2 regions of the Parathermosynechococcus lividus PCC 6715 genome follow, and region 2 is predicted to be linked to the other one. Evidence: predicted binding sites of a transcription regulator. Region 2 holds the regulator's gene; the other holds the start of a gene.

Region 1 (14,862 bases), 530 kb from region 2:
TCCTGTTCAGCGGCGGAGATGCTAAAGGGCAATTGTTGCCGCACCGGATTGAGGAGTTCGATGTGATCGGCATACACTTCGATGTCGCCCGTTGCCAGTTTAGGGTTCAACGAATCGGCAGGCCGTTGACTGACGCGACCCACCACCTTAATGACGTACTCACTGCGTAGGCGATCGGCCTGTTGATACGACTCAGGGGTACGCTGAGGATCGCTGACAATCTGGACAATGCCGGAGCGATCGCGCAAGTCGATAAAAATCACCCCGCCGTGATCCCGACGCCGATCGACCCAGCCGTAGAGCGTAACGGTGGACTCAACATCGCTGACGCGGACATTGCCGCAGTAGTGCGTTCGCATAAACCCCAAGTGATAATCTAATGGCCAGTCGCTAAAGCCTTACTATTTTAGCGGTTTTTAGCGGTTTCCCCTCTCCAAATGGCACGGTCTGTGTGACGGGAATCACTCCTGCGTGTGGCTGCCATCACAGTTACATTTGGTCAGCCAGTGCCATAGTAGAGCCAGCGCAGTTGAATTCAGTGCAGTTGCTTATGACCCTTGTCAACATTATCCAACGCATCAAAGCTACGCGCATTGTCACTCCCAGCCAAGAGCGACAAATCAACCAATTGCTGTGGCAGACCGCTGTAGGAACGCCTGAGTACGAGGCGATGCAGGAACTGACCATGGGGATTATTACCGGTCAGATTCGGGTGCTCTCGCAAATTGAACGCTTTGGCAGCCCCCGTGACCCCGAAACTGATCCGGTAGAATTAGCGTAGGGGACTTGCCAGCCACTGCCTCAGCATACCGAGGATGTCATTGTGGGAACTCCAAACGAGCAGCCCCGATCTGCCGTGATTCGTGCCCACCGATGCAACTTTATTTTGACTATGGTGCCACCACGCCCTGTCGTGCCGAGGTCTTAGCGGCAATGCTGGCGGCCTATGAGCAGCAGTGGGGAAACCCCGCTAGTATTCACGCGTGGGGTCAACGGGCGGCGATCGCCCTAGAGCAGGCACGGATGCAAGTGGCAGCCTTAATCAACGCCCATGCTGACGAAATTATTTTTACCTCGGGGGGCACGGAAGCCGATAATTTGGCCTTGGCGGGGATCACCCAGCAGTACTCCACGCCACAACATCTGATTATTTCTGCCGTTGAGCATTCGGCTATCGCTAAGCCAGCCGCTGCCCTCGCTGCCCAAGGGTGGCAGGTGACCTATCTTGGGGTCAATCGTTGGGGGCAGGTGGAACCGGCTCAACTGCGCCAAGCTCTACGGGATAATACCGTACTTGTTTCAGTGATCTATGGCCAAAGTGAAGTGGGGACGCTGCAACCCATTGCTGAGTTGGCGGCTATTTGTCAGGAGGCGGGGGTACGCTTTCACACCGATGCGGTGCAAGTGGCTGGGCGATGTCCCCTCGATGTGCGGCGCTTAGGGGTCGATTTACTATCGTTGTCTAGCCATAAGATCTATGGCCCCCAAGGAGCCGGTGCCCTCTATGTGCGCTCGGGGCTAGCGCTAGAGCCTCTGTTGCGCGGTGGCGGCCAAGAACTGGGGCTGCGCTCGGGCACACCGGCGGTGCCGACATTGGTGGGATTTGGGGTTGCGGCGGAACGTGCTGCTGCGGAATTAGAGACAGAGCACCCACGGCTGATTCAACTGCGCGATCGCCTCTGGCAACAATTGCAGATGCATCCCCAAGTAGAACTCACTGGTCATCCGTGGCAGCGTTTGCCCCATCATGTAAGTGTGATCCTGCGCGATCGCCACGGTCAGCCCCTCAATGGCAAAACCTTTGTCCGCCAACTGAATCTGGCGGGGATAGCCGTTAGTGCTGGCTCGGCGTGTCACAGCGGTCAAACCCAGCCCAGCAGCACCCTATTGGCCATGGGGTATGATCCGGACACAGCCAAAGCGGGGATCCGCATTACGTTGGGGCACCAGACCACTGCCGAGGACATCGATTGGTTGGTTATGGTACTGCGGCAGTATCTGGCCGACGCGATCGCGCCTGCGGTTCCCATGTCTCTCAGCTAAAGGCACACCTATGCTACTGGCGACGCTCTCTGATCAAGGTTCCTTCGCCCTGACCCTTTACGGCATAGGGATAACCGCAATACTGCTATTCACCCTCCTGCGGTGGGCGCAACACCCCTCCCGCATTGAGAAAGAGCGCGATCGCTATCAAAGGGAACTTAGTCAATGCCAAGCTGAGTGCGCTCAACTGCGGCAACAACTGCAACAAATAAGCACCGACAACCAAAACCTATTGCGCGATCGCGACCACTGGCAACAGCAACACCAAGCCCTTAGCCAACAGTTGACAACCTTAGAAGCGACCTATCAACAACTAGAGCAAAACCTGCATCGCCTTGAACAGGAACGCGATCGCCTTCAACACGCCCTGAACCAACCCCCAGATTGGTGGCACGAAATGACCAAAAATTATCAAACATGGTGGGAGAGCCTACCTTTTTTACCCCACGAAGAAACTGGATCGAACTCGTCTCAGCAATGAAATCCGACGGAGCTAGTGGCCTAGGCTTCAGCGGTAGCAGAATTTTGAGTGGAGTATGCACAAAGGGAATCGACACAGAGGGATAGCTTGGTAGCCCCGTACTTTAGTACGGGGAGGAAAAGCTACCTAGCAACTTTAGTTGCTCACCAATGATGTGGATCATTGATATAGTTCTGGATTACCTCAGCGCTAGCATTTCCCGCAGTGCAGAAGAAATAACTCCTACTCCAAAGGCTAGGAAGTTTTCGCAGGCTAGGAAATTCCTGTCGCAAGTATCTGGATGCCCTACCCTTAAATGCTTTTACTACTAAGTGAATCGGGTCAGTAGGCTTGATTTCAAGAAAGAGGTGAACATGGTCTGGGGCTATCTCAAGCGCCCTAATATGCCAACCTTTTTCGCTGGATAACGCCTGCCATAGCTCAAACAGTCTATCCCTTATTTCTCCCACCAGAACTTTTTCCTTCTCTTAGGACAAAAGACTAGATGGACAATCGCTAACCCCACCCCATGATTGTAATGATTATATTTTTGGCTTTCCTTTCTCATTGTCGCTATGCTATGACTGTAGTTATCATACCACCTATCAACAAATATGGAATATGGATGTCAACAGGTTTTCATCAACGACAAAGGGCTAATGCCTATTCTAGAGTACCTATGTCAGCAGTCTAACAAGGTGTATAACTGCGCTCTGTACTATGCAAGACAGGTCTATTTCAAGACGAAACGACTTGTAAGTTACGCTAACCTTTGTGCAGAGATGACAAGAACCAAAAACAAGCACTTTATGGCAATGTATGTTTCTTCTGCGCAACAGACCTGTAAATCAGTAGCAGAGGCACTAAGTAGTTTTAAGGCAAATCTCCGACTAGGAGCAAAACCAAGACTGCCAGCTTACCGTAAGGCTGGATTGTTTACTGTAGCCTATCCTAAAAAGTGGCTAAAAATTCACGAGGGGCAGGTTAGAGTACCTCTTGGACTCCAAGTCAAGGCGTGGTTTGGAATAGATACGTTGTGGGTGCAATTTCCCACCAATTTGCAGTGGGAGGACATTAAAGAATTGCGCATCCTATCTCGTAATGGAGCATTTTACTTGGAGTGGGTATATGTCAAGCCTCCTGAACCCAAACCCCTTGACCCAGCAAAGGCTCTAGCAATTGATCATGGAGTCAATAACTGGCTTACTTGTGTCACCAATCTAGGACATAGCTTTATCATTGATGGGCGCAAGGTCAAATCTTTCAATCAGCGGTACAACAAGCAAGTGGCTAGGCTCAAAACTGGTAAACCGCAAGGGTTTTGGTCTCGGCAATTAGATTCTATCACTGAGAAAAGAAATCGCAGGATGCGAGATGCTATCAACAAAGCCGCCCGTTTGGTAATCAACTACTGCCTAGACCACTCTATCGGCAAAGTTATCTTTGGCTGGAATAAGGGGCAGAAACAGGAATCTAATCTAGGCAGAGTCAACAACCAAAACTTTGTGTCTATTCCCACAGGTCGGTTGAAGCAGCGTATAGCAGAACTATGTCAACATTACGGTATTGAGTTTATTGAGGTTGATGAAGCGTATAGTTCCCAAGCTAGTTTCTCGGATGGGGATGAGCTACCTAATTATGGTGAAAAACCCGACGGGTGGCAGGCATCTGGGAAACGAGTGAAACGGGGCTTGTACCAAACAGCCAAAGGATGGCTGGTCAATGCGGACGCTAATGCCTCAGCTAACCTACTCAGAAAAGTAAGCAGAACTTTGGGGCTTTGCCTCAAGGAACTGTGTAGGGGCGGTTTGCTCACGCCTTTACGAGTTCGTTTGTGGACTACGTAAGAATCCCCCGACGTTAGTCGGTGGGAGTGTCAATGCTCCCTTTTAGCCCAATAAAAAAGCGGAGAGTCACTCCCCGCTTTACCTAATTCCTGATTCCGTTGTGAGTTGTCTAACTTTGGAACAGGTTACGTTGCCACTGGCAATGAATCATGGGTGATGCTAGTTCGTTAAGAAACTAGTAGTCGAAGTCACCCCCCATGCCAGCGCCTGCCCCTGCGGGAGCATTATCTTTTGGCTCGGGTTTATCGACGATAATGCACTCGGTGGTCAGCACCATGCCAGCAATAGAGGCTGCGTTTTGCAGCGCCGAACGGGTGACTTTAGCAGGGTCAACAATGCCAGCTGCAAACATATCGACGTACTCGTCTTTGGCTGCATCGTAACCTACATTAAAGTCTTTTTCTTTGACCCGCTCAAAAATGATGGCTCCATTTTGACCAGCATTTTCAGCGATGCGGCGCAGCGGAGCACTGAGGGCACGCTCAACGATGTTAGCTCCAATGAGCTCCTCACCGGTTAAGTGTTCCGCAGCCCAGTTGCTCAGTTCGGGTGCTAGGTGGGCAAGGGTTGTGCCACCGCCGGGGACAATGCCTTCTTCAACGGCTGCTTTGGTCGCGTTGATGGCATCTTCGAGACGCAGCTTGCGATCTTTCATTTCAGTTTCGGTGGCGGCACCCACTTTAATCACGGCTACGCCACCCGCCAGCTTGGCTAACCGCTCTTGCAGCTTCTCTTTGTCGTAGCTGGAATCGGTTTCCTCAATTTGCCGACGGATTTGCTCACAACGGGCTTTCACGGCTTTTTCGTTACCTTCGGCCACAATCGTGGTGGTGTCCTTAGTAATGGTGATGCGGCGAGCTTTACCCAACATATCCAATTTGGTGTTGTCGAGTTTCAGACCCGCATCTTCGGTAATCACCTGACCGGCAGTGAGCACCGCAATGTCTTCCAGCATGGCTTTACGGCGATCGCCAAAGCCAGGAGCTTTAACGGCAGCCACATTGAGCACCCCACGCAGGCGGTTCACCACTAGGGTGGCCAGCGCTTCTTTCTCAATGTCCTCAGCAATAATCACTAAGGGTTTGCCAGCACGCGCCACTTGCTCTAGGATGGGCACGAGGTCTTGAACCAGAGTGATTTTTTTATCGGTGATGAGAACAAACGGCTCATCGAGAACGGCTTCCATCCGCTCGGTATCAGTGGCAAAGTAGGGAGAGATGTAGCCTTTGTCAAAGCGCATCCCTTCGGTGACCTCCAATTCCGTGGTCATGGATTTGCCTTCTTCAAGGGAAATTACCCCTTCCTTACCTACTTTGTCCATGGCATCGGCAATCATCCGACCCACTTCTTCATCGTTACCGGCAGAGATGGCTGCCACTTGGGCAATGGCTTTTGAGTCTTCGACGGAGCGAGCGTGGGCAGCAATTTTATCCACTAAGAATTGGGTAGCTTTGTCAATGCCGCGTTTTAGGGAGATGGGGTTCGCTCCGGCTGCAACGTTGCGTAGCCCTTCTTTGACCATGGCGTGAGCTAGCACGGTAGCGGTGGTAGTACCATCGCCAGCGGCATCGTTGGTTTTAGAGGCAGCTTGGCGAATCAGGGCAACACCCGTATTTTCAATGTGGTCTTCTAGTTCAATTTCTTTGGCAATGGTGACGCCGTCGTTAATAATTTGCGGGGCACCAAATTTCTTTTCCAAGACGACGTTACGACCTTTGGGGCCAAGGGTGACAGCCACGGACTCAGCCAAGATGTCCATGCCTTTTTCAAGGGCGCGACGAGCATTTTCGTTGTAGATGATACGTTTTGCCATAGGTGTTTCCTACCTCAGTTGTTCAACAGTAATGAGATGTTGCAAGGCAAGTGATTAGGCAACCACTGCCAGAATGTCTTTTTCCGAAAGCAGAACGTAGTCTTCACCGGCTAGCTTGACTTCGGTACCGGCATACTTGGAGTACAGCACTTTGTCGCCCACTTTCACATCCATTGGCTGGCGTTTGCCGTCGTCGTTTAGTTTGCCAGGGCCAACGGCGGTGACTTCACCCACTTGGGGTTTTTCGCGGGCGTTGTCGGGCAGCAAGATGCCCCCAGCCGTGCGTTCTTCACTTTCGCTGACTTTGACAAAAATGCGATCGCCCAAAGGCTTTACAGTTGAAACACTTAGAGATACGGCTGCCATAGCGTACTGATCTCCCAATCGTAAGAGTAAGGGTAAACGTCATGCTGCACGGCTCTGTCCGATCGCGCAGCAGTCAAGGAGTCGAGACGTTGGTGTTAGCACTCTCTACCTCCGAGTGCTAATGTAGCGAGAGGGTGTTGGCGATCGCAACTCGGGTTGCAGTACGGTTTTCCGAACGGCACCCTAGGACTTCAGGCCAGTCGTGGCAATGCCGCGAATCAACTGTCGCTGGCCAAGGGCAAACAACACAATCACCGGCACCGTAGCAATCACGGCTGCGGCCATCATCAGCGGCCAGTCATTTGTAAACTGTTCCTGAAAGTTCGCCAAGGCAAGCTGCACCGTCACCAGTTCCGGTTTCGTCGTAAACACCAAGGGCTTAAACAGGTCATTCCACTCGCCAATGAAAGTAAAGATAAATAGCGTGACGAGGGCAGGCCGACTCAGGGGCAGCAAAATATGCCACAGCACCTGCCAGCGGCTAGCGCCATCCAAGAACGCTGCTTCCTCAAGTGCCACGGGCAAGGTCAAGAAGAATTGCCGCATCAGAAAGACCCCGAAGCCATTGGCAGCCGTTGGTAGAATTAACGCGCCGTAGGTATTAATCAGATGGCCTGCCTTCAAGATCAAAAAGATTGGGATCACCAGCAGTTGAAAGGGAATAACCAGCGTTGCCAGCATCAGCACCAGAATCAACTGCTGGCCGCGAAACTGTAAGCGCGCTAAGGCGTAGCCCGCCAACGCGGACGTAAATAGCTGGCAGGCCGTTACCGCCAATGCCACTAGGGTAGAGTTAGCAAAGGCACGGATAAAATGCCCCTGCGCCCAAGCGCTTTGGTAGCTCTGCCATGTCCACCCCTGAGGCGGCAGCAGTTGGCTAGGAAGTGCACCCGCAGGCCAGCCGGAGGTACACACCACAACGATTAAGGGACTCAGCAGCAGCACGGCGCCTAGCCCCAACAGCAGTGATAACCCAACAGTGCGGAACCTAGCGGCCACTCCCAGACATCCGTTTCAGCAGATCCACAAAGCCCTTGACCTCTTCGCGGAATAGGAACCCGGCGTAGGCTTCCATCCCGTGCTCGCCAATATCCAACCCCTCGATTTCTTCCTCTGGAGACACGCGAATCCCCATCGTTACCTTCAGTAATAGCCAAGCTGCCGTACTAAAGAGTACTGTAAAGCCCCCTACTGCTAGCACTCCCACTAACTGATGCCACAGTTGGGTCACATCCCCGCTCCACAGTAACCCCTTAAGGGGACCGTCTTCGTAGAGCTTCCCTGGGCCATCGGCAAATAGACCCACCGCCAAGGTGCCCCAAATACCATTGACCAAATGGACGGAAATGGCACCGACCGGATCATCGATTTTGAGACGATCCACAATAACCACTGAAAACACAATGATGATACCCGCGATGATCCCGATGAGAATGGCACTCTCAAGGGTAACAAAGGCACAGGGGGCAGTAATGGCGACTAAGCCTGCCAGAATGCCGTTAATGATCATTGAGAGATCCGGCTTACCAAAGTACAAGGTGGAGACTACCGTTGCCGTAACCCCACCAAAGGCGGCGGCCATATTGGTTGCGACCGTAATGTGGGCGATCGCCAGTGGATCTGCGGTCATGGTCGAGCCCGGGTTAAAGCCAAACCACCCTAACCACAAAATTAAGCAACCAAGGGTAGCAATGGCAAAATTATGGCCAGGGATCGCCGCCACTGAGCCGTCTTCCATATAGCGGCCTAAGCGCGGCCCAAGCAGTGCTGCCCCCATCAAGGCCGCCCAACCACCGACGGAGTGAACCACCGTTGAACCCGCAAAGTCCCACATTCCCATCTTCTGCAACCAACCCCCACCCCAAATCCAGTGACCGGTAATTGGGTAGGAGATCCCCACCAACAACAAGCTAAAGACAAAAAAAGCATAGAACTTAATGCGCTCAGCAACTGCCCCTGAGACGATGGTGGCGGCTGTACCGGCAAACACCAGTTGGAAAAAGAACTTGGCGTACAAGGGGACTGCTGCCCAACTCAGAGCGTCGTAAACTCCGCTGTAGTTTTCCGTGGCGGGGCTGTTATCGGAGCCTAGCAAAAAGAAACCACTCAAACCCATGAAGGCGTTGCCATCCCCAAACATGAGGGCAAACCCAATGGACCAAAAGGAAATGCTGGAGAGGGCAAAGACGATGAGATTTTTTGAGAGGAGGTTGACTGCGTTCTTAGCTCGACAAAAGCCGGTCTCCAGCATACCGAAGCCCGCGTTCATGAAGAATACCAACACCCCTGCAAAAAGAACCCAGAGCGTATTGAGCACCACCGCCACGGCTTCGGGAATATCGCTCGAGGCGGCAGTATCTTGGCCAAGGGCAGCCGTTGCCGAGAGCACCCCAATCATCCCAGCAAACACCAGCAGGGTACGGCGCAGGGGTAGGTACAGCAAACAACTCAAGGGATGGTTCAAACGCAACCAACGACGGGACACAGAGCGCAGCTTCATAGGTTTAGTTTTCCAGTCACGCGAAGACAATTTACAGATACCCCCACCAGCCTCAACTCTTAAGGGATACCAAGGGTTGAGCCGCAAACTAGCAATATAGGCAATTCCTTGCTTGATCATCCCTGAAGGGGAGCGCGGCCAAATGTATCAGCAATTACAAAATACCGGAATCACTGCCCAAATTCTGCATAGGTTGCTGCATGTGCCAGTTAAGAAAGTTGCAATTGCCCGCAAGTGTTCGGAGTATCCAGTGCTGACTAATTTGCGTTGCCCTAGCCTTGCCCTCGTCCGCCCTCGGGCGATCGCCCCCAACAGCCTTGTTCTTGCCCTGCTGGGGTTGGGGGTGTTAACGCTTCCTTTGCTCCCAGCGATGGCGCAAATTGCTGTTTATGAAGGTCAGCGGGTTACGGGGGATGTGACAATGACCCTTCCCGATGGCAGCACTTACCAAGGAGAACTCCTGAATGGTCGTTTTAACGGTCAAGGGATTCTCTCGATGGCTAACGGCAACCGCTACGAGGGGGAGTTTCGCAATGGTCGTTACCATGGCCAAGGAGTGCTGACCTATGCGGATGGGGGTCGCTACGAAGGCGGGTTTGTGGATGGGGTCTTCAATGGCAAAGGGATTTTAGAGCTGGCCAATGGTCAACGGTACGAAGGCAACTTCCAAAATGGCCAGTTTCATGGCAATGGCGTTTTAACTTTTGCCGATGGTACCCGCTACGAAGGCAAATTTGAAGCGGGTCAGTACCATGGAATGGGGACGCTATCCTTTGGGGATGGCACCAGCTATACGGGGAATTTTCGCAATGGCCTGTTCGATGGGCAAGGGGTGTTTACACTGCCCGACGGCTCCCGCTTGGTAGCAACATGGCGGAACGGTCGCCGCGAACCCCGCTAACATTCGTTTGGGGGATGCTCTCATTCTGTGCCTTTAACGTCAACAGATGCCATTACATCAGCCCTCGCACCCTACAGTCGTTTTGGGGTGCGTTTGGGGCTAGAGCCTATCCAAGAACTCTTAAGTGCCCTCGGAGCACCGCAGGAGCGGGTTCCTTTGATCCATGTGGCAGGCACCAATGGTAAAGGCTCAGTCTGCGCCTACCTTGACAGTGTCCTGCGGGCGGCGGGCTATCGCACTGGTCGCTACACCTCGCCGCACCTGTTGAGTTGGTGTGAGCGCATTTGCGTTGATGGTACGGCAATTGCCGTGGACGATTTCTTAGCGCTGATTCGCCGGATCGAGGGGGTGCTACCCCAACTGACCTACCAGCCCAGCCAGTTTGAATTGGTCACTGCTGCAGCATGGCTGTATTTTGCTGAGCAGCGGGTGGACATTGCGGTTATCGAAGTGGGGCTGGGGGGACGGCTCGATGCCACCAACGTCTGCCCACCCCCCTTGGTGAGTGTGATTACCTCCATTGGCTGGGATCATTGGCAGCGCCTCGGCAATACCCTCGGGGCGATCGCCGGTGAAAAGGCGGGGATTCTCAAATCCCACCGACCCGCAATCATTGGACCAGTGCCACCAGAAGCGCAAGCGGTTATCCAAACTCGCCTCGAGCAGCTACAGTGCCCTGCGGTGTGGCCTGAGCCGGCTCAGTGGTCGGCGCGCCCCGGGTGGGCAACCTGGCGGGGGATTGACTATCCATTGCCCCTTGCTGGGGAGATGCAACTGGTGAATTCAGCGTTGGCGATCGCCACGGTGCAAGAACTCCAACAGCAGGGTTGGTCCATTGCGCCTGAGGCTATTGAAATGGGGATGGGGCAAACCCGCTGGCCAGGGCGACTGCAATGGTTATCTTGGCAGGGGCAAGGCCTTTTGATTGACGGTGCCCACAACGCGCCAGCAGCCGCCTATCTGCGGCAGTACGTGGATCAACTGGGGTGGCCGACAGTGACTTGGGTGGTGGGGATGCTGGCCAACAAAGATCACGCCGGGATTCTCCAGCAACTTCTGCGACGGGGCGATCGCCTCTGGCTGGTGCCTGTGCCTGCGCACCAGAGCGCCGACCTCGATACCTTAGCTGCGCTGGCACGCCAATGCTGTCCTGAGGTGGCAGAGTGTCGGTGTTTTGGCAGCATACTAGAGGCGTTAGCGGCATCTCCTCCCCATGCGGTTGTGTGTGGCTCCCTCTATCTCATTGCGGTTGTGCTAGGGGTTCACCGCAATGGTGTATTGACAGCGCTGTAGGGTTTTGCTAGGTTAAAGATCGCTCAAAAATTGGGACTGTAGTTCAATCGGTTAGAGCACCGCCCTGTCACGGCGGAAGTTGCGGGTTCGAGCCCCGTCAGTCCCGTTGCTCTCAAGAGTAGGTGAATGGAACCTGCCCTTGGGTTTAACTAATGAGGGGTTCGGGAAGCAATACGTCCCGCCCTGTACCCGTAGGGGTAGTGTCGGGAGGATGTCACGCAGGATGGTTATGGTTGCCAGTCCCCCAAGCCAACACCTTGTAGATACTCACCAGCGGCGCATTCGCAAGCTCCGTCTCTCGATTACCGATCGCTGCAATTTGCGCTGTACGTACTGTATGCCAACAGACGCAACCTTTATGCCGCCACAGCATTACCTGACGGTGGCGGAATACGCGACCATTGTGGCAGAACTGGTTGCCCTAGGGGTGGAGGCGGTGCGGCTGACGGGGGGAGAGCCACTGCTGCGTTCAGAATTTCCTGAAATTCTCGCGGCGTTAGCAGCGGTGGGGGTGCCAGACTTGAGCTTGACCACCAATGGCCTGCGTTTATCTAGTTATTTAGGTGTGTTGGCAGAGTATGGAGTACGGCGGCTGAACATCAGTTTAGATAGCCTTGATTCGCACACCTTTGCAACCATTACCCATGGACAACAGTTGGAGGTGGTGAAAGGGGCGATCGCCCGTGCGGTGAACGAAGGGTTTCAGGTCAAGCTCAACATGGTGGTGATGCAGGGGGTCAACGATCACGAGCTAGTTTCGATGGTGGAATACGCAAAATCCCTAGGGATTGAGGTACGGTTTTTGGAGCTAATGCGCATTGGTTATGCCTGTCATCTACCCCATAGTCAATTTATCAGTGCGGCAGCGATGATTCGCCAACTCCAAGGTCACTACGATCTGCAACCTGTGCCCCGTCCCCAAGATGCCACGTCCTTTAACTTTGTCACCGCCTGTGGTGCCCAGATTGGGTTCATTGCCTCAGAGTCGCAGCCTTTTTGTCATCACTGTTCACGCTGGCGACTCTCGGCGGATGGGGTTCTGCGGGCATGTTTATTCAAAGAAGCGGGGGTCGCTCTGCGAGGGCTGGATGCTCAGGCACGACAAGAGGCCTATCAACAAGTTCTTGGCATGAAACCGGCGATTCGGGCTGCTGAAGTTCACCATGCCATGTATCAGATCGGAGGTTAGCGCCATATTCTTAGAACATACCAATTCCAAATGGCAATAACTCGGTTTTTTGAGTGGTTGAACAAAGTTAGACCGCACTCCCCATCCTCGCTTTAGCAGGGTGGGGTTAGGTTGCGGCAATGGAGCAAAGCGGAATTGCCAATAGATCTAGTCCTTGTAGCCCTGGTTCTCAATGTACTCTTTCAGGATTTCCAGAGATGCCCCACCAGCGGAAACAAATCCATAACCCCTTTTCCAGAAGAAAGGCTTCCAGTAGTAGGAGTTTAGGAAAGCACGAAATTCCTTCCTGATTTCTCGGCTAGTGATCTGTGGACTCTCAATTCTCAGGTTAGCACCGACACCACTACCTCGCGTCAGCGGGTGGTGTGAGCTTCATAGATACTCTCAAGCTGTAAAATAACGTTATATCTTAGGACTGTGCTATGACCTCTGCTGCTTCCTCAGTGGCTCGCTCTGACTTAGCAGAATTGCGCCGCCTCAAGGCACTGCTACCGCCTGAACTGCAAAGCTGGGTAATGATTGAGCCGGCCAGTGGCGTGAACCCGCCTCTGATTACCTGCGAAGAAATTGGCAAGGATGAGGTGGAAATTCAGATCGACCTAGCGCGGTGGGATCAACTGGCAAAGGATCAACGTAATTTACTCTTTTGGCATGAGGTGGCGCGGATTCAAAATGACACTATTCCTCGCGACGGTTGGGAAATGGCGGCCTTAGCCATTGGCTTGGGTGGCGCCGTGGGTGAACTCTGGGTACAGGATGGTTTACTCCTGTTGCTGGCACTGGGACTGTGTGGCTTTTCTGGCTGGCGACTGTATCAACGTAATAACGGTGAAAAAGTTCTTAAGGAGGCGATCGCAGCAGATGAACGGGCGATCGCCCTCGCCACGCGGTTCGGCTACGAGCTGCCCAATGCCTACAAAAGTTTGGGCAGTGCCCTCAAACTACTCATTGAGCAAAGCCCCAACCGTCGCCAACGCAAACGCTATGAGCTACGCCTACAGGCGCTGAAAAAAAGTGCCGCCAAAGCCAAAGCCCGGATGCAAAACCTGCAAACTGACACCTTACCGCAGTAACCCCCGATGGCTACCTCTCGCAATCGTCGCCTGCTGGTGCCGGCGCTTATTCTGTTTTGGACAATGGCCAGTCTGGGGGTGATGGGGCAGCTTGATCTCCATCCTGTACTGCGGTACTACGGCTGGACCTTTACCGCTCAGGTGGCCTTTCTTATTTTCTTTGTGCCAACCCTATGGCGACAGGTCACCAAGAAAAAGCGAGACAGTTCCCTTTGAGCCAGCAGGCACTCAATGGCCACGGCTCTCCGTTTGTACCACCGCGACCGATGCCACTCGGCGCTCGCACAGGAGGCCACACTCGTCTTTGCTGAACTTGTTGCCGCCTGAATTTCTGAAGGGGGAGTCCAATGCTCTATCGTCGTTTTGGTCGCACTAATTTAGCCATGCCAGTGTTCTCCTGTGGGGGGATGCGCTATCAATTTTCATGGCAGGACGTGCCCCCTAGCACCATTCCGGCAGAGAATCAGCGGAATTTAGAAGCGACTATCCAGCGAGCTTTAGACCTCGGCATTAACCATATCGAAACGGCTCGTGGCTATGGTACCTCGGAAGTGCAGTTGGGCAAAATTTTGCCGCGCTTGCCCCGAGAAAAACTAATTGTGCAAACCAAGGTTGGGCCGCGAGCCAATGCCAGAGACTTTCGTGAGAATTTAGAAACCTCATTGCAGAATCTGGGGCTGGATTACATTGATTTGCTGGGCATCCACGGCATTAACTTACCGGAACACCTTGAACAGGTACTGCGACCGGGGGGATGCTTGGAGGTGGTGCGCCAGTTCCAAGCCCAAGGCCGTATCCGCTTTGTGGGGTTTTCTACCCACGGCAGTCTTGAGGTGATTCGCCAAGCGATCGCCAGTGATGTGTTTGACTACGTGAACTTGCACTGGTACTACATCAACCAACAAAATTGGCCTGCCATTCTAGACGCTCACGCCCGGGATATGGGGGTCTTTATCATTAGCCCTGCGGACAAAGGGGGAATGCTGTACAACCCACCCCCTCGCCTTTCCCAGCTATGCGCTCCGTTGAGTCCAATGGTCTTTAATGATCTCTTTTGTCTTTCGCATCCTCAGGTGCATACCCTCAGTGTGGGGGCAGCTCGCCCCAGTGACTTTGAGGCCCATCTCGAGGTCTTAAGCCTACTGAACCAAGCCGAGATGCTGCTGCCGCCGATTGTAGCGCGGCTAGAGCAGGCTGCCATTGAACGCCTTGGCGCTGATTGGTACCATACATGGCACCACGGGCTGCCCCCCTATCACCACACGCCCGGCGAGGTGAATATTCCTACGATTCTTTGGCTGTGGAACTTAGCCCAAGCCTACGACTTGGTGGACTATGCCCGTATGCGCTATAACCTACTCGGGAACGGCGGTCACT
Region 2 (14,862 bases):
AGGAGAACGTATTTGACAGAGAATTCTTTAAGATTCTAACGGATGATTCGTCAGCCGCCAAGTAAATATACGCAAACGATGGTTGCTCAGCGTTTGGTGGGGCGCTTGCGCCGTTGCCACCACAGGGGCAGCACTGTCAAGGACAGTAGTGCTAGGCTGGCTGCGAGGAACGGCAGTTGGTTACCGGTTGTCAGCAGGGTATCGCCCGCTGCCCCTAACCATGCGTAGGTGACAATGCTGGGAATCAGTCCGATAAATGTGGCGGCCGCATATACAGTAACAGGAATAGCTGTTAAGCCAAAGCCGAAGTTAACAAGACTAAAGGGCGAAAAGGGGGCAAGGCGCACCGCTAAAATGAACCAAAAAGGCTGGCTTGCCACCGATTGTTGCAGGGTGTGCAGCCAAGGATGGTGGGCGATGCGCTGTTGTAGCCAATCATAGGCACAGTAGCGAGCCACTAAAAACGCAAGGATCGCACCAAGGGTTGCCCCTAGGAGTGCCCAGACACTGCCCCACACCCATCCAAACAGCGCCCCGGCAATCATTGGGAAAAAGGTTCCGGGAACCCCCACAGCAGTGGCCACCGCAAATAGAACAACGTAGCCAGCAACAGCATAGGTGCCCCAACTGCGAATGAGGGTCACAAGGGCAGAATAGTCGAGCCACCAACTGAGGCTCCCTAAGCTCATTCCCATCAGGGCGATCGCCCCCAAGAGCCAGAGGGTAGAGCCTTTAGGGCGAGGGCAGCGCAGTTTCCACATTGCTTTGCTCAGGGGGTAGCAACGCGGTCTCGTCAATGGCTAAATCGAACCAGAAGGTACTGCCTACTCCTACTTCACTAATGAGATGAATGTGGGTGTTGTGCTTGTGGATAATGTCTTGGACAATGGCTAGACCCAAGCCCGTCCCCTCAAGGGTGTGGACGCGATTCTCAACGCGGAAGAAACGCTCAAACACTCGGGGTTGATCTTCAGGGGCAATGCCCATCCCTGTGTCCGCCACTTCAATGCGCACCCGCTCCTGCTCGGGGTCACTGGGAGGATGCCACACATAGGCTCGAATAACAACCCGTCCCCCCTCTGGGGTGAATTTGAGAGCATTGCCCACCAAGTTGGTTAAGGCACCAATGAGTAAATCGTAGTTCCCCCACACCGCTGGTAGGGGGGTGTCCACCTCCGTAGAAAGCTCAATGGACTTGTTGGCGGCATTCAGTTGGTAGGTGCGCAGAATTTGCTCGATCACTTGCCCCATGTGTACCGCCCCAAATTGGTAGGGGCGACCGGACTCCAGCCTAGAAATATCAAGGAAATCATTGACTAAGCGGGTGAGGCGATCGGTTTCGTGATTGGCGGTGGCCAGAAACTCTTGCTGCTTTTCATCGCTTAGCTCACTGCCATACTCTTGGATGGTTTCAATGATGGATTTGATGTTGAACAGCGGCGTGCGTAGCTCGTGGGACACATTGCTAATCAGTTGTGCCTTGGCCTCGTTGAGTTCCACTTCACGGGTAATATCTTGGATGGTAATAGCAATTCCCTTGGGTTTTTCCCGCTGGGCATCCATGACGGTAGTCAGCAAAATCCGTACTGATCGCGGGCTGGGTTCCTGCAAGGTGACCCGAAATTCACCCCCCTCCGACTGGCCGGAGGAGGCCTTAAACAGTGGACAGGTCAGTTTCTCGCAGACTGGCGCCGGAAAGCAACTCAAGGCGCTTTGGCCAATGACGTTCATTCCTTCCCAGTTAAATAGCCGCTGGGCAGTGGGGTTCACCAGAATAACCCGCATCTCAGTGTCCAGCAGAATCGCACCATCAGCAATAGTGGAAACAAGGGTATCCAGTTTCGCTTTTTCAGCTTGCAGTTCCTCTACATTCTGGGCCTCGTAGGAGGCCAGCCGCTCTGCCATATCGTTAAAGCTGGTAATCAGCTCTCCCAGTTCGCCGCCAAAGGGAAGGTTGATCCGCTGCTTAAAGTTGCCCGCAGCAATATTTTTCACCCCCTGTACCAATTCTTTGATGGGTTGAGTAATGGTCAAGGCGTTAAACACGCCGCCTAAAATCACCATGATCCAGAGGGAGACAAACACTGCAATGGTCAGATCTCGGGTGAGGCTAGCAGAGGCTATGAAGGTTTCGTTAGGATTGATGCCGATCGCCACCACGCCTAAATTCTGACCATTAAAGCTCAGGGGCACAAAAACATCTGCCACTAGGCCATCGGGGGTTTGGTGTTGGCGCACCAGTGGCTCTTGCCGCTCGCGATAGCTTTCGGGCAGTTGCATGCGGCGGCGGAGGGTCAGGGCGCTTTCGACTTGGGGGGCAGAGTAGGGTAGCCCGTAGTAAATTTCCCCTGTGGGATCGGCATAGAGGATGTAGCGGATACTGGCGCTACGTTCATAGAACTTACGGGAAAACTCAGCCACGGCGGTAGTATCCCCTTGGGCAATGAGGGGGGCAACATCGGCAGCCAGTAGCAAGCCCAGATCCCGGCCATAGCGGGTGTCGTTAAGGTGGGCATTGGTTTGAATGGTGTTCACTGCCCAAAAGGTGAGCGCGCTCATGATGATCGAAACCACCAGCGTTGCTGTGGCCATCAGGCGGGTTTGAATCTTAAATTCTGACCACCAGCGGGCGATCGCCCGAAACGCTTCCTTAATGTCCCCCTGAGCTGTTGTTTTCAAAACCACCATGCTGCCTAAAAGTACAAAAAATTTATCTAATTTTACGAGTTCTTCTTATATTTTTGCATCTGCCACCGTTTCTAGGCGGGCGAATTGTTCAATGCGGTGCGTATAACGGTGCAACATCTGCTCATTCCACGCCGCGTCATGGCTGTTGACGTACAGGTGCACTAAGGGTTCACTGGCATCGGGCAAGACCAAGATCCAGTTATTGGTGTTGGGGTCGCCAATTTTAACCCCATCAATCAAGTTCAGGTGTGCCCGTGGCTGGGTTTCCACAAGGTGGCGCATTAAGGACCCTTTGGCAATCCACGGGCAGCGGATAGCACGGTGATGGTAGTGAACTTTGGGTAGCTCTTGGCGTATCGCAGTTAAGGGCTTACCAATCAAGGCCAGCATTTCAATGAGGGTGGCGATGGTAAACATGGCATCAAAGCCCGGATGCAACTGGGGAAAAATAAAGCCCGTTTCCGCTGCTCCGCCAAGAACCACGCCGCTGTGGTGCTGGCAGGCTTCCATTAGATCTGTAGGGTTGGTGCGGGTGCGCAGAATGTGCCCCCCCAACTGCTGGGCAATGGTTTCTACTGCGCTGGAGGTGGTGACGGGAACAGCCACTGTACTGCCGGGATGGGTCAGCAAGACCAAGTAGGTCATTAGTGCTGTGAGTTCCTGATCGCTGACCACCGCGCCACTGTTATCCACAAGGGTGAGCCGCTCGCCATTGGCGGACACCTGTACCCCTAAGCTGGCGGACAGTGCTGTGACGACTTGTCCCAGTTCCCGTAGCAGACGCTGGCGCTCCAAAATATTGAGGGGGGTGGGGTGCAGGGTTGCATTCAACACCACTGCATCACAGCCAAACTTATTGAGGATTTGTGGCAGCACCACCCCCGATACCGCATAGGCGTAGTCAATAACAATTTTGGCGGGGTTGCCATAAAACAGTTTTGTATTCAGCCATTTTTCAAACCCTTGGGCGTAGGCAGCAACGCTATTGTTGGGTTGTGCCATCGTCCCCACATCCCTGAGAATGACCCGGCGAATATCTTCACGGAAGTAGGCGGTTTCAATCTGGCGTTCGCGGGCACGACTCAGGTTAATGCCTTTATGGTCAAAAAATTCAATTAGCAATTGATCGGCGCGATCGGGGTGGGCACGAACGTGAATACCGCCGCTCACCGAAAGGGTCTGAGCCGCAAAGCGGGCAATGGGCAGGGCGATCGCCTCCAAATTCAAGACATGAATCCCCACAGACATCAACCCCGACATCAGGGCATGCGCCACCATACGCGAGACACTGCGCTGATCGCGAGAAACAAGTACACTGGTGCCCGGCTCAAGGGTGGAAGCATAGGCTGCCGCCAAACGTACGGCAAACTCTGGGGTAATATCCACATTGGCCACCCCCGCCACCCCCCGCTGGCCAAATAGATACCGCTGCCCTGTGGTTCCCCAGATCAAACTTTCGTTAACGATCGCCCCCGGCTCAATCCGCTTGCCCGGCCACAGCCGCACTCCTTGACTGAGGCTGGCCTCCTCCCCAATCACTGAACGGGTACCGACAATCACCCCTTCGTTGAGAGTGACGTGGCGATCCACATGCACATGGCGAGCCAAGATGCAGTGCTCGAGGTGGCTATCATCGCCAACAAACACCCCATTCCAAGCCACCACACCGCGCAGTTGGCTGCCATTGCCAACAATGACGTTATCTGACAGCACCGTCCCTGCAGCGAGGGTTACGCCCGCACCAAGGCGGCAGTTATTCCCAAGCACAATCGGGTCTTCTAGCTGGATATCCTGGGGCAAGGTGGTGTTGCGCCCCACCCACACCCGCGGCTGTACCTCAGTGCCCTGAATGTCTAACTGAACTCGACCGTAGAGGGCATCCCGCTGCACCTGCTGATAGGTTTGCAAGCTACCCACATCGCACCAATAGGCATCGGTAATGTACCCGTACATGGGCACGTCTGCCTGGAGCAACAGGGGAAACAAATCTCGAGAAAAGTCCCGCTCTGTCCCGCCGCTGAGATAGTCCATCACGGTTGGACTGAGCAGGTACATACCGGTGTTGACAGTATCTGTAAAGACTTCCCCCGCTGAGGGCTTCTCGAGAAAGCGGCGAATCCGCCCCTCCTCATCCGTAAAGACAATCCCGAATTCCTTGGGATTGGACACTCGAGCTAAGATCAAGGTAACGGGAGCACGGTGTTGGTGGTGAAAGCGAATGGCCTCGCTGAGGTTCACATCCGTAATGCTGTCGCCACTGACCACCAAGAAGGGATCCGCCAGCAGGTGGGCAATATTTTTCACAGAGCCAGCGGTACCAAGGGGCTGCTCTTCCTCAACCACATAGCTCAGGTGCACCCCAAACTCACTGCCATCCCCAAAATAATCGCGCACAACATCAGGGAGATAGTGCAGGGTCATCACCACATCATCTAGGCCGTGGCTGCGCAGCAGATTGAGAATGTGCTCTGCAATAGGACGATTGACCACTGGCACCATTGGCTTGGGCAAGTCGCAAGTGAGGGGGCGCAGCCGTGTACCACTGCCTCCAGCCATGAGGACGACGCGCAACTTCACCTCCTTCCGCTGTGTCTTGACGGGTATCCTTACTTTCTAGTCTAGGGGACACCCTAGGGGCAACTAGACCCCAGACCTAAGATTGCAATGATTATTTAGATGCGGCACCTGTAGGATTTTGCATTGCTGAATCAGCGTTCACTGGTTTATAGATAAAAGGAAGCACGGACGATCAACGTTAGGGATGTGTGGGGTTATGACGATTGAACTGAACGATCGCCAGAAGCAAATTCTTGGTGCCACCATCAACCACTACATTGCAACGGCAGAACCCGTTGGCTCTAAGGCGATCGCCACCGAATATAACCTTAAGGTTAGCCCCGCCACGGTGCGCAATATTATGCTGCTGCTAGAACGCAGTGGCCTGCTTTACCAACCCCACACCTCCGCCGGCCGTGTTCCCTCGGACTCTGGCTACCGTCTCTACGTTGATGAGTTAGTTCAGCCTATCCCCGATGTGGCGCAAAAAGCTGAGTCCCTCTTGGCCGAGCAGTTTTTGTGGGGGCGCTATCGCTTGGAAGTAATTTTGCGTCAAGCTGCTCAACTGTTATCTGATCTGAGTGGATACATTACATTAATTTCCTTGCCCAACAGTCTAGAGCGGCGCATCCGTTTAATTCAACTGGTGGCGCTGGATGCGCAACAGGTGATGGTTATCCTAGTGCTGGATAGCTATGAAACCCAATCGGCAGTCATTTCCTTGCCCAGTGAACCGCAAGAGATTGACCTGCGGGATCGGACATTGCAGGTGTTAACAAATTTTTTGAACCATCAATTGCGGGGGCGATCGCTAGTTGATTTAACGCTCATTGACTGGCAGCAATTAGACCTTGACTTTCAGGACTATGGCCAAAACCTCCAGTCCCTGTTTCAACAACTGAGCCAACGCTATGCCCAAGAAGGCACCTCCCTTGTGGTCAGTGGTCTTGCCGATGTGTTGCAGCAACCGGAATTCTCGCAGGTGGAACAAGTGCAAATGCTCTTGCACCTCCTTGAGGATCAGCAGGATCAGCTCACTCCTTTGATCAGCCCCGATCACACCGCCTCTTCCCAAGTGCAAATTCGCATTGGCACTGAAAATGCCCTTGCGCCAATGCACTGCTGCACCTTGGTCTATTCCTGCTACTGCTGCAGGAACGCCCCCGTTGGCACGATTGGTATTCTTGGGCCAACACGCATGTCCTACGCTCGTATCATTCCCTTGGTGGCCACGGCTGCCGATTACCTTTCCGAGCAGGTCAGCCGTTCCTATGCCGTCTCAGGATAGGATAGAACAACGACTATTATTTGGAAGTTTCAAGTTTATGCTGCATCCGCGTTTAGCTGCTGCATTTGCCCAGCGCTCAGTACTGAAGATCATTAGTGGCCTCAACAATTTTGATGGCGATCGCGTTCGTGCGGTGGTCACCGCCGCAGAGCATGGCGGAGCCACATTGGTGGATATTGCTGCTGATCCAGATCTCGTGCGGATTGCCCAAGAGGTTACCACGCTGCCCATTTGTGTGTCTGCGGTGGATCCGTGCCTGCTGGTGAAGGCAGTTGCAGCAGGTGCAGATCTCGTAGAAATTGGCAACTACGATAGTTTTTATGCCCAAGGCCGTGTCTTCAGTGCCACGGAAGTTCTTGAACTGACCCGGCAAACCCGTTCCTTGCTGCCTCAAATTATGCTCTCGGTGACAGTGCCCCACACTTTGCCGCTGGATGAACAGGTAACCCTAGCGGAATCCTTAGTAGAGGCGGGCGCGGATGTCATCCAAACGGAGGGGGGAACGAGCAGTCAACCGCGCCATAGTGGCACTCTAGGTCTAATTGAAAAGGCTGCTCCGACCCTTGCGGCGGCCTACGAAATCTCTCAGGCCGTCTCCATTCCCGTTCTCTGTGCGTCTGGCTTGTCAGCTGTCACCATTCCCTTGGCGATCGCCAGTGGTGCTGCTGGGGTTGGCGTTGGCTCGGCGGTGAACCAACTCAACAGCGAAGTCGCCATGATTGCCAGTGTCCGTGCCCTAGCGGACGCCCTTCATCGCGCTGTGGCCGTTGCCCCCTAACACTCCCTAGCAGCAGTGGTCAAGCCCTCCCGTTTGGCGCTCAACTGTGCGGAACGCCTGTTTGAGGCTGCTGCCGAACGGGAACGCTTTTTGGCAGCATTGTTCATCCCTCAGCCCTTACCGCCAGCGATCCTCTGGCGCCAGGATCCCCCTACCCCCTCGCCGTTTCCAGTCCTTCCTCCTCTCCCTTGGCAACCCCCATGGGTGAGCCGACTGGCCGTGGGCACTCGGGCGGGGCAACATCCACTCCACCAAGCAGGTGCCTACTACTGCCTAGATAGCTCCTCCGTTTTTGCGGCTGTTCCCCTCCTTTCCTTGCCCCCCTCCCCTAGCCTGATCATTGATGTTTGTGCAGCGCCGGGAGGCAAAAGTCTATTGGCATGGCGCGCCCTCAAGCCCGATTACTTACTTTGCAATGAAGCAATCCCTAAGCGCCTAGGGATGTTAATTAGTAACCTCAAACGCTGTCGTGTTCATCCAGTGGGGGTCACCTGCTGTGATAGTGCCGATTTAGCAGCAACCCTGCCTCAGACGGCTGAGGTGGTGATCGTCGATGCCCCGTGTTCCGGCCAGTCCCTGCTAGCCAAAGGCCAGACCGCTGAGGGCTGTTTCCATCCCCTGACCCTGCGCCATAATCAACGCCGTCAAAAACGAATTCTGGCGGCAGCGGCGGCGTTGGTGCGCCCCCAAGGCTGGCTCCTCTACAGCACCTGTACCTTTAGTCGCGAAGAAAACGAAGAGGTGGCCAAGTGGTTTAGTGCCAAGTATCCCCAATTTATCCCCAGACTGTTCCCCAACTGGCTGCCTATCAGTCTCACCTAAGTGAGTTGCCTTGCTATCGCCTCTGGCCGCAGCAGCAGGAAGGCGCAGGAGCCTTTACCATCCTGTGGCAGCATCAAGGCGAGGGAGAGCCAACTCCAATGCCCGAACTGAGCAACTGGTTGTGTTGGCAAGCTACAACTGATGCGGTCGAGGCCGCTGACCCGTCTGCCGCCAGTGCAGATAATCCTTGAGAATTTGCGCGTGATCAAAGCAAAGGGAAGACGGCAACTGATCAAGGGGTACAATATGCACAGCCTTTGCATCGTCTGCCGCGACGGGCGTACCGTGGGCTGTGGCAATAAACACTGTACTGAGGGTGTGCTGGCGGGGATCTCGAGCAGGATTTGAGTACACATATAGTAATTCTTGGAGTGTGATCTCAAGGCTCACTTCTTCACGAGCTTCGCGCTGGGCGGCCACCTCCACCGATTCGCCGTAGTCCACAAAGCCTCCCGGAATAGCCCAACCTAAGGGAGGATAGCGGCGCTCAATCAGGAGAATGGGTCGCTGGGGATAATCTAACAGTTCAATGATGATGTCAACTGTGGGTGCAGGATTGCGGTACATCGACGAAGGCTTCATGGTACGGTAGCAAGGATAGGGTAACGCAACAGGGGACATGGCGGCAGAACAGGATATTGTTGTTCTCAGTAATGGCCCCGGGGAGTTGGCAACGTGGGTGTATCCCTACGTTACGGCTCTGCGGCAGGAGGCTACAGATCAGGTTCGCATCTCGGTCGTAATGGTGCCCTGTCCCCATGCCAGTGGCCGCGAGGCGGACATTGCCCGCCGCTATCCTGGGGTGGATCGGGTGTTGCCGGTGCAAGAATTTTGGCGATTATTGTGCACCAAAACGACCTCTAGCGGTTGGGACTGGCTCCCTCACGGGGTTGTGGTTTTTCTAGGCGGCGATCAACTGTTTGCGGTGCTGCTGGCGAAACGCTTAGGCTATCGCTGTATTCTCTACTGTGAATGGCAGGCGCGTTGGCACCGCTGGGTCGATGTGATTGCTCTGCGCCGTCCGCTGCCGCTGCCACCAACCCGTGCCCATGTGGCGGTTATTGGAGATCTGATGACCGATGTGCAAACCCTTGGGCGTGGGGAGCAACCGCAGGTGCACCAAGACTTGGGCATAGCAGCCGACACACCGTTGGTTGCACTGATGGCGGGGTCAAAGCCAAATAAGCTCAAACTGGGGGTGCCCCTCTGCTTGGCGATCGCCGATCATTTAGCCACGGTGAACCCGCCTGTTGCATGTGTCATTCCTGTGGCGCCCACCCTCACCCTCGAGACCTTGGGTCGCTATGCTGACCCGCAGCATAACCCCGATCTAAAGCACATTGCTGGCACAACGGCTCAACTGCAGCAACCACTAGAGGGCATTCCCTACCTTGAAACTCCCAAGGGCACCAAGGTGTATTTGTGGCAGCAATTACCCAATTATCCGCTGCTGCGCCAAGTGGCGATCGCCGTCACAACCGTTGGTGCCAACACTGCTGAGCTAGCGGCCTTAAATGTGCCCATGATCGTGCTCCTGCCTGCACAACAACTGCGGGTACAGCGGGCGCATCCTTGGGATGGATTGGCGGGGTTACTGGTGGCGCTGCCTGCCATTGGTCGGCACTGGACCGCCTTGGTGTTTTGGGCATTAGTGGCCAAAGGGTTAGGTTGGCGGCAGTTCTGGCAACTCCTTCAAGCCCCAGAGATGGATTGGCAACTGGTCAAGCAAGGCTTGGGCTACAAAGCGTGGCCAAACCTGTGGGCACAGCAAGAAATCGTACCGGAGCTCGTCGGCCCCCTTGATCCCCACGCAGTGGCACAGCAGATTCTTTACTACTTAGAGCATCCCCAAGACTTGGTTGCCATGAAAGCGGCATTACAGAACGTCGTAGGAGACCCTGGAGCAGCAGCAAAGCTAGTGGACTTAACGTTAAAGATTGCAGACAAGGGACATCGCCTCTAGCGCATTGTTACCACTACAGGACTACCCCTTGGGGAGTTCATCATGAAATGGTGTCTTCGGGCACCACAATGAGGGTCGTGCCTTGGCGGCCAATAACAATCACTCGCTGATTCTCGGCGATCGCCAGATGGGGATCATCACACCGCGCTTGCCACGAAATGCCATCGTAAAGTACCCGCCCTGTTTCCCCCGGCAAAATTTGGCTAATCGTTTGTGCTTCAGCCCCCTCTTTGAGAATTGGGGCAGTGCGTTTCGGCTGATAGCGGCGCATTAGGAAGACCACCACCACCGATAGCAGAATCCAGAGCACCACCTGTAGGGGAAAACTGGGAATTAGAAACGAGGTGAAGGCCACAATCAATGCACTGATGCCGAGGGTGGCTTCCACAAAAGCGGTGGGCAGAAAAAACTCCATCAAAAAGAGAATGACTGCCGCAATACACCAGATCCAGAAGGGTGACAGCGCCATCACTATCGTTACTCTTGCAAGCCCAAAGTTTCATTTCAACCATAGCTTAAGATGGCCGCCATGGTCGGAACTGAACCCAGCCGTGTGGCGTCAGGTAACCTACGCTGAAAAGACACCACGTCTGTCAGTATGTAATTAATCATGAAATCCACGCGAGTAATCATAATGACTAACTTTTTTGTGCCACTGTTGGTGGGAATACTGACCTTGGGAGTGCTGGCCACATGGCTTTGGCGACCCGGTACGCCCCCTGTATCCCAGAACGATCGCACCGACACGACTCACCTGATGGCCGATGCGCCCCCCCGGATGATGAGGGCACACCACCCCGCCGCGGATAAGCTAGGATCCCCCGAATGGGTTCTAAGGCAGACCAGTGCTGGGACGAATGTGGTCGGTAAGTCAGCGGTTTCAGCGGGGATTTTTCGCCTTTGGTCGTGGCTTACGCTTTATTGCCCGCCATCGTTTGTGGGCCTACCTCCTGCTACCGGCGATCGTGAGTTTTTTACTGGGCACAGCCTTGATTATTAGCGCTTTCGTGGCGGTGCAAACCCTTGGGGAACAATGGGTAGTGGTGCCCTTGGGGTCATGGCAGTGGCTCTACGATGCGGTTGTGGATGTGGTCGCCGTGGCGATCGCTCTCTTTTTGGCACTAATTGGCTACCAAACCCTCATTCCATTGGTGGTGATTCCCTTCTTGGGCCCACTTCTCAATCGTGTAGAGAAAATTACAACCGGCCATACCATTGAGGTGGGTTGGCGGCGAGACCTCTTCAATACCATTGTGGGCGGCTGGTTTGCCCTGCGGGACGCACTTGTGCAACTGGTTTGTTTACTACTGTCGTTCCTGTGTGGCCCACTGCAACCCATCGTAATGGTGCTAGTCAATAGCTACTTCTTTGGGCGAGGGAGTTTTGATTATCCGCTGGAAAAGCACAGTAGAACCCTTAAGGAACGCCAAGTTTTAACCCGAGCCTACACCCCAGAAATCTACGGCCTTGGTTTGGCACAGTGTCTGGGTCTATTGGTTCCCCTTGCAGGAATGGTGCTCGTGCCCGCAGTGGGGGTGGTTGCCGCCGCCCTCTTAATTCAAGAGCGAGACCCCAACACCGCCCTGTCAGTCTCCCCTGCGCTGCCTCAGCGTTAACGTTGCCTGAGTGCGGGAGAGGTCAAGGTACCGTTGAACAGTTCTCGCGAAGTTCCCAAGCCATCATACCGGAGCATCGGTTATGCCCTGCTCCACTATGCTATTGTGCTGTTTGGGAAATGTATGGGAGCTTGGGCATGAGTCAAGACGCCGTTAAACAAATGAAGCAAGCGGTGGCCAAAGCGGCTGCGGATCGCGTCCAGTCGGGCATGGTGGTGGGGCTAGGTACGGGTTCAACCACTGCCTTTGTGATTGAATTCTTGGGCGATCGCCTGCGCAACGGCGAGCTGAGCAATATTCGCGGTGTGCCCACCTCCTTTCAAGCCTCGGTACTGGCAAAGCAGTACGGTATCCCCCTCGTCACCCTCGATGATGTCACTAAAATTGATGTTGCCATTGACGGTGCGGATGAAGTAGATCCAGCTAAAAACTTAATCAAAGGGGGGGGTGCCGCTCATACCCGCGAGAAAATTGTTGACTCGCTGGCGGATCAATTCCTTGTGGTCGTGGATAGCAGCAAACTTGTAGAACGGCTTGGTTCAACATTTCCAGTTCCTGTCGAGGTCTTGCCCCTTGCCCTGAGTCCTGTTAGCCGTGCCTTAACCGCCTTGGGAGGCAAACCAGAACTGCGCATGGGGGTTAAGAAAGATGGGCCTGTGATTACTGACCAAGGTAACTTTGTATTAGACGTAACCTTTGCCGAGATTGCGGATGCCGCAGCCCTAGAAAAGACGATCAACAATATTCCTGGGGTGCTTGAAAATGGTCTCTTTGTCAATGTGGCCGATGTCGTTCTGGTGGGTGAACTTGTAGAGGGGCAGCCTCGTGTTCGCGAAGTAGTCTAGTCTCCCGTCTTCCCCAGTGGGGATCAGCTATCCTGAAAACCTATGGATATTCCCCGTCTCCACCCCGATACCATTGAAGCCGTGCGTGAAGCCGTCAACATCGTCGATGTAGTGGCAGCGCATGTTGTGTTGAGCAAACGGGGACGGGAGTACGTTGGCTGTTGCCCCTTCCACGACGAAAAAACTCCTAGCTTCACGGTTAGCCCCAGCAAAGGGTTTTATTACTGCTTTGGCTGTGGGGCGGGGGGGAATGCCATTAAGTTCCTGATGGAACTGCAAAAACGCTCCTTTGGCGATGTGGTACTGGAGTTAGCTCAGCAGTATCAGGTGCCGGTGCGAACGCTAGACGCCGCCCACAAACAAGCGCTACAGGTGCGTTTATCCCTTCAAGAGCAACTCTACGAACTTCTGGCGATCGCGACTAGTTTTTATGAACACGCTCTGCGCCAACCCATCGGTGAGGCTGCCTACACCTATCTGCGGCAGCAGCGCCACTTAACGGAAGCGACAATTCAGCACTTTCGCCTAGGGTATGCACCCGCTGGTTGGCAGGTTATCTATAGCTATCTTGTTGAGCAAAAGGGCTATCCCGCTAGCTTGGTTGAACAGGCAGGGCTGATTGTCCCCCGACGCACTGCCGACGGCTACTACGACCGTTTTCGCGATCGCCTGATGATCCCCATTATGGACAGCCAAGGACGGGTGGTGGGCTTTGGCGGTCGCACCCTCAGCAACGAGGAGCCGAAATACCTCAACTCCCCCGAAACCCCCATTTTTAATAAGGGGCAGTTGCTCTTTGGCTTGGATAAAGCGCGGCAAACCATTGTTCATAAGGATCAAGCGGTTGTGGTCGAAGGCTATTTTGATGTCATGGCGCTGCACCAAGCAGGGTTAACCCAAGCAGTGGCCAGCCTTGGTACTGCCCTCAGCCAAGCCCAGATTAAACTGCTTCTGCGCTACACCGAGTCCAAGCAGATTATCCTCAATTTCGATGCCGATACCGCAGGACAACGCGCCACCGATCGCGCCATTGGTGAAGCGGCAGACTTGGCTTACCGTGGCGATCTGACTCTACGGATTTTAACCCTACCCGCCGGTAAAGATGCCGCCGAATTTTTAGCACAAGCAACGGGCGATCGCTACCAAACCCTGCTGGATACCGCTCCCCTTTGGCTAGACTGGCAACTGGACACCACCCTTGCCCGGTACGATCTGAACCAAAGTGATCAGTTCCACCAAGCCAGCCAAGCGCTCACTCAACTGCTAGGAAAATTACCCAATGCCGCCCTGCGCAGTCACTATATCCACCGCTGTGCCGAGTTACTGGGGCGCGGTGACAGTCGCCTCATTCTGCGCTTAGAGGAATCCCTGCGGCAACAGGTACGGGGGCAACGGTGGCAGGGACGATCCCAAAAATGGCAACGCCCAGCGGACTACAACCTCCGCCAAGCTGCCGAAGAACAATTGCTGCGACTGTACCTCCACCGGGGTGACTATCGCCCCCTCATTCGCCAGACTCTACAGGCACGGGATATTGAGTTTAGCCTATCCCACCATCGCTGGCTGTGGCGGCAAATTTTAGCCATTGAGGAAGATCTCTGCGCTGGTTTACCTGCTCCCGATGATCCCTATACAGCCGAATGGCTGCTGTCCCCGACTACCGATACCGCCACACGCCTCACAGAGGTAGATTTGGTCAGCCGCCTCTTTGATGCCATCAGTGAAGATAACCACGCCAACATGATTGCCCCCCTGCTGCACCTTGATGAAATCACTGCCGTTAGCTTAGAGCGACCCGAATTAACCATCCAAGCAACTGCCGCCGTCTTGGAGCGCATTGCCGTCGAGAAACGCTGTCGCTATCTTTTGCAGTCTTGGCAAGAAACTGTAGCTCTCATTTTAAGTGAGGCTCCCGCTAGTGAAGCTCTCCGCCAATACCTTGAGCGCATGATCACCAGCCCTAGTACCGACATTCAGAGTATTCCCGGCATTGATGCGGATCGCCTACAGGCTTTAGAGCAATTGCGCCACGACTATTACCAGCACCGCCAGTATTTGCAGCAATTAGACGAAGAACGCTGCCCACCCTTCAATGCAATCCGCAGCTTGTCCTAGCCTTGCTATCAAGAGTCTTTCGAGTGCACCAGCCATAGCCGATAAGTACCCTCATAGGTGCGAAAGAATCTAAGCCAACTGACTAACAGTGTGACATCCTCCCGACGCTGATGTTTCGCATACACCGCGGGACTTATCGCTCCCCGAACCTCTCATTAAGTTAACGATTGGGTTGAGAGTCTAGCCACATT

What was found. Region 2 encodes HrcA, which represses chaperone genes, less so after heat shock. Its sites were predicted from a motif close to TTAGCACTCNNANNNTNNGAGTGCTAA; they were not measured.
Region 1: a site for HrcA is predicted at 6,625-6,651, ahead of groES (co-chaperone GroES). Genes of this name have one in related genera too.

The regions. Positions count from the first base shown of each region.
Region 1 covers NZ_CP018092.1:1,577,141-1,592,002, reverse strand. The annotation lists gene aspS (aspartate--tRNA ligase) at 1-359, opposite strand, end outside; gene BRW62_RS08005 (hypothetical protein) at 551-781, shown strand; gene BRW62_RS08000 (cysteine desulfurase family protein) at 874-2,043, shown strand; gene BRW62_RS07995 (coiled-coil domain-containing protein) at 2,054-2,524, shown strand; partial or broken gene tnpA (IS200/IS605 family transposase) at 2,668-3,071, opposite strand; gene BRW62_RS07985 (RNA-guided endonuclease InsQ/TnpB family protein) at 3,118-4,350, shown strand; gene groL (chaperonin GroEL) at 4,526-6,163, opposite strand; gene groES (co-chaperone GroES) at 6,218-6,529, opposite strand; gene BRW62_RS07970 (carbohydrate ABC transporter permease) at 6,713-7,528, opposite strand; gene BRW62_RS07965 (ammonium transporter) at 7,518-9,029, opposite strand; gene BRW62_RS07960 (MORN repeat-containing protein) at 9,172-9,930, shown strand; gene BRW62_RS07955 (bifunctional folylpolyglutamate synthase/dihydrofolate synthase) at 9,958-11,223, shown strand; tRNA gene BRW62_RS07950 (tRNA-Asp) at 11,256-11,329, shown strand; gene moaA (GTP 3',8-cyclase MoaA) at 11,447-12,412, shown strand; partial or broken gene BRW62_RS15225 (transposase) at 12,560-12,718, opposite strand; gene BRW62_RS07935 (DUF3318 domain-containing protein) at 12,835-13,485, shown strand; gene BRW62_RS07930 (hypothetical protein) at 13,492-13,701, shown strand; gene BRW62_RS07925 (aldo/keto reductase) at 13,833-14,862, shown strand, end outside.
Region 2 covers NZ_CP018092.1:2,103,483-2,118,344, forward strand. The annotation lists gene BRW62_RS10260 (TVP38/TMEM64 family protein) at 87-761, opposite strand; gene nblS (two-component system sensor histidine kinase NblS) at 733-2,688, opposite strand; gene BRW62_RS10270 (mannose-1-phosphate guanyltransferase) at 2,734-5,259, opposite strand; gene hrcA (heat-inducible transcriptional repressor HrcA) at 5,462-6,532, shown strand; gene BRW62_RS10280 (DUF561 domain-containing protein) at 6,570-7,310, shown strand; gene BRW62_RS10285 (RsmB/NOP family class I SAM-dependent RNA methyltransferase) at 7,326-8,132, shown strand; gene BRW62_RS10290 (NUDIX domain-containing protein) at 8,265-8,753, opposite strand; gene BRW62_RS10295 (glycosyltransferase family protein) at 8,752-10,095, shown strand; gene BRW62_RS10300 (NfeD family protein) at 10,136-10,564, opposite strand; gene BRW62_RS13145 (hypothetical protein) at 10,600-10,842, opposite strand; gene BRW62_RS10310 (EI24 domain-containing protein) at 10,953-11,711, shown strand; gene rpiA (ribose-5-phosphate isomerase RpiA) at 11,849-12,556, shown strand; gene dnaG (DNA primase) at 12,599-14,671, shown strand; gene BRW62_RS10325 (Rpn family recombination-promoting nuclease/putative transposase) at 14,832-14,862, opposite strand, start outside.